Regions from separate parts of the Achromobacter sp. MFA1 R4 genome, predicted to be linked through region 1. Evidence: predicted binding sites of a transcription regulator. Region 1 holds the regulator's gene; each other region holds the start of a gene.

The links. The regulator LexA, encoded in region 1, represses DNA repair genes until DNA is damaged. The targets are predictions, from matches to a motif close to ACTGTATNNNNATACAGT.
Region 2: a site for LexA is predicted at 1,546-1,563, ahead of BXA00_RS16835 (PA0069 family radical SAM protein). Genes of this name have one in related genera too.
Region 3: a site for LexA is predicted at 1,643-1,660, ahead of BXA00_RS19690 (ATP-dependent helicase). Genes of this name have one in related genera too.

The regions. Positions count from the first base shown of each region.
Region 1 is NZ_LT707065.1:4,634,420-4,637,694, forward strand. Features, by position in the region: gene lon (endopeptidase La) at 1-683, shown strand, start outside; gene lexA (transcriptional repressor LexA) at 827-1,477, opposite strand; gene BXA00_RS21280 (amino acid aminotransferase) at 1,629-2,828, opposite strand; gene uvrB (excinuclease ABC subunit UvrB) at 2,904-3,275, shown strand, end outside.
Region 2 is NZ_LT707065.1:3,701,788-3,705,062, reverse strand. Features, by position in the region: gene BXA00_RS16840 (hypothetical protein) at 1-37, opposite strand, end outside; gene BXA00_RS16835 (PA0069 family radical SAM protein) at 114-1,538, opposite strand; gene BXA00_RS16830 (sulfate adenylyltransferase subunit 1) at 1,750-3,048, opposite strand; gene cysD (sulfate adenylyltransferase subunit CysD) at 3,090-3,275, opposite strand, start outside.
Region 3 is NZ_LT707065.1:4,291,020-4,294,294, forward strand. Features, by position in the region: gene BXA00_RS19680 (PLP-dependent aminotransferase family protein) at 1-625, shown strand, start outside; gene BXA00_RS19685 (DUF72 domain-containing protein) at 694-1,608, opposite strand; gene BXA00_RS19690 (ATP-dependent helicase) at 1,725-3,275, shown strand, end outside.

The DNA of each region.
Region 1 (3,275 bases):
ATCTGGGTGTGCGTCGCTACGCGTTCGGCATGGCCGAGAAGGAAAACCAGATCGGCCAGGTCACGGGCTTGGCGTGGACGGAAGTCGGCGGCGACCTGCTGACGATCGAAGTCGCGGACATGCCCGGCAAGGGCGTCATCCAGCGCACGGGCTCGCTCGGCGATGTGATGAAGGAATCGGTCGAAGCCGCGCGCACGGTTGTGCGCTCGCGGGCCCGTCGTCTGGGCTTTGCGGACAGCGTGTTCGAAAAGCACGACATGCACGTGCACGTGCCGGAAGGCGCGACCCCCAAGGACGGTCCGTCCGCGGGTATCGCGATCACCACCGCCATGGTGTCGGCGCTGTCGCGCATCCCGGTGCGCGCCGACGTCGCCATGACGGGCGAGATCACGTTGCGCGGCGAAGTGCTGCCGATCGGCGGCCTGAAGGAAAAGCTGCTGGCGGCCCATCGTGGCGGTATCAAGACGGTTCTGATCCCGGAAGAAAACGTCAAGGATTTGGCGGAGATCCCGGACAACGTCAAGAACCATCTCGAGATCGTCCCGGTGCGCTGGATCGACAAGGTGCTGGAGCTTGCCCTGGAGCGTCTGCCCGAACCGCTCGCCGAGGAAGAAGCCGTCAAGGAGTCTTTGGTGGCCAAGCCGGCCGATCCGGGCTCGACCGATCCGGTCATGAAGCACTGATGGCAGCTTGAACGCCGGGCGCCTTCGAAAGAGGGCGCCCGATCCAGATCAGGATATCCCGGGCCAGCCCTGGCGTCCCAATACGAAAACCCCGCTCGATGTTTGAGCGGGGTTTGTTTTTTTAGGGTGCTGCGCCGACGCGCCTAGTGCAGCGCCTGGGTGCGGATGAGGCCTACGGCAATGCCTTCCAGTGCGAATTCCTGGTCGGGCTTGACCACGATGGTCTCGAAATCGGGGTTTTCGGGCAGGAGTTCGATATGGCCGTTCTGGCGCTGCAAGCGTTTGACCGTGACGTCGTCGCCCAGTCGGGCCACCACGATCTGGCCATTGCGGGCTTCGGAGGCTTTCTTGACGGCCAGTAGGTCGCCTTCCAGGATGCCGGCATCGCGCATGCTCATGCCGCGCACCTTCAGCAGGTAATCCGGCGCCTGGGCGAAAAGGTTGGGATCGACGCCGACTTCGCGTTCGACGTGTTCAGCCGCCAGGATGGGGCTGCCCGCTGCGACACGGCCAACCAGGGGCAGGAGGAGCTGCGCCAGGGCAGGGATGGGCAACGAGGCCTGTGCGGGGGAGGTCGCCGCATCCTTCAGGCGGATACCGCGGGAAGCGCCGGCGGTCAGTTCGATGGCGCCTTTGCGGGCCAGCGCCTTGAGATGGTCTTCTGCGGCGTTGGGCGAACGGAAACCCAGGGCTTGGGCGATTTCGGCGCGGGTCGGCGGAAAGCCGGTGCGCGAAACCGTCTGCCTGATGAGATCCAGGATTTGTTGTTGGCGATCAGTAAGTTTGCTGGCCATGGCGATGATCCGTTGTGGGCGGACTGTACATATATACAGCGCCATTCTGGGGGACGCAGCGCAAAAAAGCAAGCCGAGCCGGGCGCAAATAAAAACGGGACCCGCGGGGTCCCGTTTCTGGCTGCCGCCGGCGTGGCGCCGGCCTGCGGTTTTAAAGCACTGCCGCGATGGCGGCGGCCACCTTGTCGATGTTGCCGCTGTTCAGCGCAGCCACGCAGATCCGGCCGCTGGAGATGGCGTAGACGCCGTGTTCTTCACGCAGGCGGTCGACCTGCGCGGCGCTCAGGCCCGAGTACGAGAACATGCCGCGCTGCTTCAGCACGAAGCTGAAGTCCTGCTTGCCGCCGTGTTCCTTGATCTTGTCGACGAGCTGCTTGCGCATGAGACGGATGCGGTCACGCATTCCGGCCAGTTCTTCTTCCCAGAGGGCAAACAGCTCGGGCGTGTTGAGCACCGTCGAGACCACCGTGCCGCCGTGGGTGGGCGGGTTCGAGTAGTTGGTGCGAATGACGCGCTTGAGCTGGCTCAGCACGCGGGTGGCTTCTTCCTTGCTGCCCGCCACGACCGTCAGCGCGCCGACGCGCTCGCCGTACAGCGAGAACGACTTCGAAAACGACGAGCTGATGAACATGGTCATGTCCATGTCTGCAAAGAGGCGCACGACCGAGGCGTCTTCCGTCAGGCCGTCGCCAAACCCTTGGTAGGCGATGTCCAGGAACGGGACCAGGTTGTTTTCCTTGACGACGGCGGCGATCTGCTTCCACTGGTCGGCGGTGGGATCCGCGCCGGTGGGATTGTGGCAGCACGCGTGCAAGACGACGATGGTCTTGGCGGGCGCCGCCTTCAGGTCGGCCAGCATCGCTTCGAAGTTCAAGCCGCGGGTGGTCGCGTCGTAGTAAGCGTAGGTGCCGACTTCAAAGCCGGCACGCTCGAACAGCGCGCGGTGGTTTTCCCAGCTCGGGTCGCTGATCAGCACCTTGGAGCCCGGGAGAAGCTGGCGCAGGAAGTCGGCGCCGATCTTGAGCGCGCCGGTGCCGCCCAGGGCCTGCGTGGTCAGCACGCGGCCGGCGGCTGCCAGCGCGGAGTCCTTGCCCAGCAGCAGAGCCTGGGCGCCGCTGTTGTAGCCGGCAATGCCTTCGATCGGAAGATAACCGCGGGCGGCGGCGGCTTCGATGCGCGCGGCCTCGGCCTTGCGCACTGCGCCCAACAGGGGAATGCGACCCTGATCATCGTAATACACGCCCACGCCCAGGTTGACTTTACCGGGGCGGGTGTCCGCGTTGTATTGTTCGTTCAGACCAAGAATGGGGTCGCGCGGCGCGAGTTCGACGGAATCGAAAAGGGTGCTCATGGGACTCTGATGAGGTGGGTGGACGCAGTACGGAGTGCTGTGGATAATGGGGGGTTTACCCTGGAACAGTCTAGCATGCCTAAGAGCGCAATAGACCCGAGCGCGGGCGCTCCCGCCGCAGGTCCGGGATTCGTCGATTTCCCTGACAGCCCGTTTCATCTTTATCAGCCCTATCCGCCCGCGGGAGACCAGCCCACGGCCATCGAGGGGCTGACGCAGGGTGTCGAAGACGGCCTGATGTTCCAGACCCTGCTGGGTGTGACGGGGTCCGGCAAGACCTACACCATGGCCAACGTCATCGCGCGGCTGGGCCGCCCGGCGCTCGTCCTGGCCCCGAATAAGACGCTGGCCGCGCAGCTCTACGCCGAAATGCGCGAGTTCTTCCCGAAGAACGCGGTCGAGTACTTCGTTTCGTATTACGACTACTACCAGCCCGAAGCCTACGTG
Region 2 (3,275 bases), 930 kb from region 1:
GCTCATCCTGCAGGACGGAAATATCAGCGGTGTTCATGGGAACTCCTTGGAGTAACGTTCCAACGCCGAGGCGGATCGCCCTGGCATGCACCCGAGGCAACGGCAGCCTGCGGTCAATCGAACAAGGACAATTGGCCGGCCGCCATGGCGCGCAATTGGCGCTCGCCGCGCCCGTATGCGCCGCTGACCGCAGGCAAACCACCAGGAAAAGGGACCCCTGAAGACGCTTTCGCGCCAACCGGGGATGGGAAATCGGAAGCGGCATTGCCACGGACAGCGCCAGATGAACCGGCAGCCCCGCCGTCGAACAAGGAGGCCGAGGCGCCGGGCCCGGCGGGCGGCTGGAAGCGACTGCAATCGAGCGACAGGCGCGTACGGTTGAGCCCGAGCTTGCGCGTGGCGACCTCGAAGCGCTGACGCAGCAGGTCTGCCCAGATACCGGTTCCGCGCATGCGCGAGCCGAAATTCGGATCGTTGCGGCGGCCGTTGCGCAGGTCTTCGATGCGGTGCAGGACACGCTGCGCGCGGTCCGGGTAGTGGGCGTTGAGCCAGTCTTCGAACAGGGTCTTGACCTCCCAGGGCAGGCGCAGGACGGTGTAGCTGGCGTAGTGGGCGCCGGCGGCCTTGGCCTCGTGGAGGATGTGTTCCAGGGATTCGTCGTTGATGAAGGGAATGACCGGCGCCACCAGCACGCCCACCGGCACGCCGGCGTCGGTGAGGCTGCGCACGGCTTCCAGGCGACGCCACGGGGCGGCCGCCCGGGGCTCCAGCGTGCGCGCCATGCCGGCATCCAGCGTGGTGATGCTGACGTAGACCACCACGAGGTTCTGCTGGGCCAGCGCCGCCAGCAAATCCAGGTCGCGGGCGACCAGGGCGTTCTTGGTGACGATGGTGACCGGATGCCGGGTTTCAAGCATGAGTTCAAGCATGCCGCGGGTCAGGCGCCAGTCGCGCTCGATGGGCTGGTAGGCGTCGGTGGCCGACCCGATATTGATCGGTGACGGCTTGTAGCCGGGCCGGGCAAGCTCCGTGCGCAGCGCCTGCACGGCATTGGCCTTGGCGACCAGGCGCGTTTCGAAGTCCAGCCCGGGGGAATAGCCCAGGTAGGAATGCGTGGGCCGCGCATAGCAATACACGCAGCCATGCTCGCAGCCGCGATAGGGGTTGGCGGCCACGTCAAAGGGGATATCGGGCGAATCGTTGCGCGACAGCATTTTGCGCGCCTCTTCTGCGGTGACCGTGGTCTTGGGCGCAGGCGGCGCGCAACGGGTGTCGGGCAGGATGGGAATGACCGGAGAGCCGGCAACGGCGCCGGCAGCCGGGGAAATATCGTGGAAAGAATCGGGGGCAGAATCGGGGACAGAATCCACGAAATCGGCAGGCAGGCCGGAAGCGGACCAGCCATCGTCGACCTGCACACGGTCATCGCGTTGGAAGCGATGCCGAACATTAGTAACCGCACCCCGACCGCGCAAGGCGGCGGGGGCGGCAGCCGGGGACCCAGAACCGGCGGGAAAAGAATGATCGGTGCGTGCCATAAAAACTACTGTACAAAAACACAGTGGTTTTGACAAGCACCAAAAGCCCTTTTCGTAAGACAGTCCAACTTTACCGCAAGAAGAAGACATCGTCTGAACAATTCGATTTCATCTTGCGATATCGCCCGCAAACCCTTGCCAGCATTGGGTTTGGACGAAAAACAACACGAAATTCCCGGGCTGGAAGGGCGATTTCCAGCCCGTTTGCGGCCTACCGAAGCATGCCTGCGGCAGCCGTCTGATGCGTGGCTTCATCGATCAGGATGAAGGCGCCGGTCGCCGCGACATCGTCGTACCGATCGACCGCGAGCGACTCGCGCGTGGTGAGCGTCACGCGGCCGATGTCGTTCATGCGCAAGGTGCCTTCGGTGTTCTCGACCTCTTGCAACTCATGGATGTCCCGATGCGACAACACCGCGCGCACCTTCGCGGACGTGAGCCGCGTGCCGGACTTGAGCAGATACTTGCGTGCGGGATTCAACGCCTGCGCGTCCAGCCAGCACAGCTCGGCTTCGAACTCGCGCGACACCTGGGCCGGCGCGGCCGTGTGCACGATCACGTCGCCGCGCGAGACGTCGACGTCGCGGTCCAGCACCAGCGTGATCGAATCGCCAGCCACCGCTTCATCCAGCGCGCGATCGAAGGCGCGGACCTCCTGCACCACCGCGCTTACGCCCGACGGCTGCACCGTCACCGCGTCGCCCGGGCGCACCACGCCGCTGGCCACCCGGCCGGCGTAACCGCGGAAGTCGTCCGTGCGATCGCCGCCGTGGCGCGCCACCCATTGCACCGGAAAGCGCAGCGGCGTGGCGCGGCCATCGCCCGACAGGTCCAGCGATTCCAGCAGCGCCAGCAGCGGCTGGCCCTCGTACCACGGCGTCTTGCCGGAGAGCGTGACGACGTTCTCGCCGCCCAGCGCCGACAAGGGCAGCGCGTCGAAATGCGCGATGCCCAGCTTGCCCGCCAGGTCCGCGTACGCATCGCGGATGCGCTCGAACACCGCGCGGTCCCAGTCGACCAGGTCCATCTTGTTCACCGCGACGACGATGTGGCGTATGCCCAGCAGGCGCGCGATGGTGCTGTGCCGCTTGGTCTGCGGCAGCAGCTTGCCGTCGGCCGCGCGGGTCGCATCGATCAGGATGACGGCGACATCGGCCGTCGACGCCCCGGTCACCATGTTGCGCGTGTACTGCTCGTGGCCGGGCGCATCGGCAATGATGAACTTGCGCGTGGGCGTGGAAAAGTAGCGGTAGGCGACATCGATGGTGATGCCCTGCTCCCGCTCGGCCTCCAGGCCATCGGTCAGCAGCGAGAAGTCGATGCCGTCGCCAGCCACCCGTTTGTGCTTGGCGCGCGAGATTGCGTCCAGCTGGTCGGCGAAGACCCCCTTGCTGTCATACAGCAGGCGGCCGATCAGCGTGGACTTGCCGTCGTCGACGGAGCCCGCCGTGATGAGGCGCAGCACGCCGTTGTCGGCGCCGGAAAGAAAGGAATCGTTCAGTGCGTTCATGTGGTTCCCCAGGCGCCGGCTTGGGCCGGCGCGTCTTGCATTCAGAAATAGCCTTCCTTCTTGCGGCGCTCCATCGAGGCCTCGGAAGTCTGGTCGTCCATGCGCGTGGCGCCGCGCTCGGTGATGTCGGTCACCGCCGTCTCGGCGATGATGGCCAGCGTGTCGGCGGCATCGGATGCGACCGGGCAGGTGCAGGAAATGTCGCCCACCGTGCGGAACCGCACGGA
Region 3 (3,275 bases), 340 kb from region 1:
AGACGACTACGACAGCGAATTCCGCTTCTCGGGCCGGCCGATCGCCTCGCTGCTGGGCCTGGAGCCCGACGCCCCGGTGATCTACATGGGCACCTTCAGCAAGACGCTGTACCCGGGCCTGCGCGTGGGTTACCTGGTGCTGCCCAAGGCCCTGACGGCGGCGTTCCAGGCCGCGCACGCGGAGCTGTACCGGGAAGGGCACCTGATGACGCACGCGGCGCTGGCGACCTTCATTTCCGAAGGCCATTACGCGGCCCACATCCGCCGCATGCGCATGCTGTACGGGCGCCGCCGCGCCATGCTGGTCAACCTGATCGAACGGCGGCTGGGGTCGGACTGGCTGCACCGCGACGCCAGCATGGCTGGCCTGCACCTGGTGCTGACGCTGCCGCCGGACATGGACGACCTGCGCGTGGTGGAGGTGGCGCGCAGCAAGGGCGTGCTGACGCGGGCGCTGTCGCGCTACTACGTCAACGACGAGGGGCGGCGGCCGGGCCTGCTGCTGGGCTACGCCTGCGTCCCCGAGCACGACATCGCGCGCAAATTCGAGGTGCTGTTGGAAAGTCTGGCGGAAGTGGCGCGAAAGCCAGCGCTGGCCGCGGCGATGGGTGCGACCGGTGTCTGACCCCCTTGTGGCACCGGCGTGGATTGAAGATGGGCTCTGCGGGTGTCAGACACCTACCTAATGCCCGGCTACACGCCTGGCAGCCGCAGCGCCGACGCGAAGGCCGCGGCGTTGCGCATGCCCTGGTCTTCGAAGTTGGTGTTGAACACGGCGTGCGCCTGGGCCGACTGTGACGCCAGCCGGGTGAACCGGGCCACCAGTTCGGCCAGCTCTTCTTCCGAGTATTCGTACTGGAATCGTCCCGACGACGCCGGACCCGACGCGTTCCAGGTCGCCGCGTTGCGCCCGTGCAGCCGCAGCAGCGTCAGATCCGGATGCGTGCTTTCCCAGACGGCGGGCACGGTGTTGTCAAAGCCTTGCGGTGCGTCCACGACCGTATGCACCACGCCCAGGTCGCGTTCGAAGGCCAGCGTGTCCGCGGTGGCGGCGGGACTGTCGAACCAGCTGCGGTGCCGGAATTCCACGGAGACCAGATGCTCCTGCATGCGCCGCGCGCAGTCCGCCACGCGCGCCTTGCCGCGGGCATCGCGCCGGATCCAGGGCGGAAACTGGAAATGCACCGCGCCCAGCTTGCCCGGCAGCCGCAGCGGCTCCAGCGCGAGCTGGTAGCGCCGCCAGAGTTCGTCACGCAGGTCGGGCGGCAGTTGGTCGTGGTAGAGCACCGGCTCCGGCCAGTCCGCCAGCTCGCGCCGGATGTCGCCGGGCAGGGCCGAAAGCGGCGTCTGGTGGCCGGTGAACAGCCGGAAGGCCTTGATGTTGAAGACAAAGTCGTCCGGCGTCCGGGTGGCCCACAGGTAGGCGTTTTCCGGCGTGGGCAGCGCGTAAAAGCTGGAATCGACCTCCGCCAGCGAAAAGCGCGACGCGTAAAAGCGCAGCCGCGCGTCGGCGCTGCGCGCCTCGGGGGGATAGAAGCGGCGCGAGGCCAGCAGGGTGGGGTCGGTCCAGGAGGCGGTGCCGGTCAGGATGCGGGGGAAATCAGCCATGGCGCCGGGGCGTATCAGACGAAAATCCAAAATTTCTGTATAAATATACAGTGTTCATCCGGAGCCAGACCCTGGCTCCTTCCTTTTTTGCGGCCGTAGCGCTGCGGCACCGCGACATGCCAGACCAAGCTCATCTCACCGAATCCTCCGACAACGAACGGCCCGCCGGCCGCCCGGCCGAACGTCCCGACCCGCTGGCCGACCTGAACCCCGCCCAGCGCGAGGCGGCCGAGTTCGGCGTGGCCGGCGCGCCGGGCGATGACGGCCCCTTGCTCGTGATCGCGGGGGCGGGGTCCGGCAAGACCAACACGCTGGCCCACCGCGTCGCGCACCTCATCCTGAACGGCGCGGATCCGCAGCGCATGCTGCTCCTGACCTTCTCGCGCCGCGCGGCGCTGGAAATGGAACGGCGCGTGGGCTCGGTGCTGCAGCGGGTGATGAACCTGCGGTCCTCGCAGCAGGCGCCGTCGCTGCCGTGGGCGGGCACCTTCCACGCGATCGGTGCGCGGCTGCTGCGCGATTGCGCGCAGCGCATCGGCCTGTCCGAGGCCTTCACCATCCACGACCGCGGCGACGCCGAGGACCTGATGGGCATGGTGCGCCATGAACTGGGGCTGTCCTCCACCAAGTCGCGCTTTCCGCTCAAGGGCACGTGCCTGGCCATCTATTCGCGGGTGGTGAACAGCCAGACGCCGGTGGGCGACGTGCTCAAGACCGCCTTTCCGTGGTGCGCCCAATGGGAAGACGAACTGAAGACCCTGTTCCGCGCGTACGTCGCGGCCAAGCAGGACCAGCAGGTGCTGGACTACGACGATCTGCTGCTCTATTGGTCCGAAATGATGTCGGACCCGGAAATCGCGGGCGACGTGGGCGCGCGCTTCGATCACGTCCTGGTGGACGAATACCAGGACACGAACCGCCTGCAGTCCGCCATCCTGCTGGCCATGAAGCCCGACGGCCGCGGCCTGACGGTGGTGGGCGACGATGCCCAGTCCATCTATTCCTTCCGCGCGGCCACGGTGCGCAACATCCTGGACTTTCCCAACCAGTTTCCCGCGCCCGCGCGCGTCATCACGCTGGATCGCAACTATCGCTCCACCCAGCCCATCCTGACCGCGTCCAACGCCGTGATCGCGCAGGCGACCGAACGCTACGCCAAGGACCTGTGGACCGACCGCAAATCCTCGCAGCTTCCCGAGCTGGTGACGGTCAGCGACGAAGCCGGGCAGGCGCGCTGGGTGGCCGACCAGGTGCTGGCCCAGCGCGAGGGCGGCGCCACGCTCAAGTCGCAGGCGGCGCTGTTTCGCACCGCCAGCCACAGCGCCGCGCTGGAACTGGAGCTGACCCGCCGCAACATCCCCTTCGTCAAGTTCGGCGGCTTGCGTTTCCTGGAAGCGGCGCACGTCAAGGACCTGCTGTCGATCCTGCGCTGGGCCGAGAACCCGCGCGGCCGCATGGCGGGCTTCCGGGTCGCGCAGCTGATGCCCGGCATCGGGCCGGCCACGGCCGGCAAGCTGATGGACGCGATGTCCGCGTCCGCCGAACCGCTGCGCACGCTGCGCGAATTCAAGCCGGGGGCGGCAGCCCAGGAAGAGTGGGGCGCGTTTGCCGACACGTACGCCGCGCTGTGCGACCCGACGTTGAAGTGGCCCGCCGACGTGGACCTG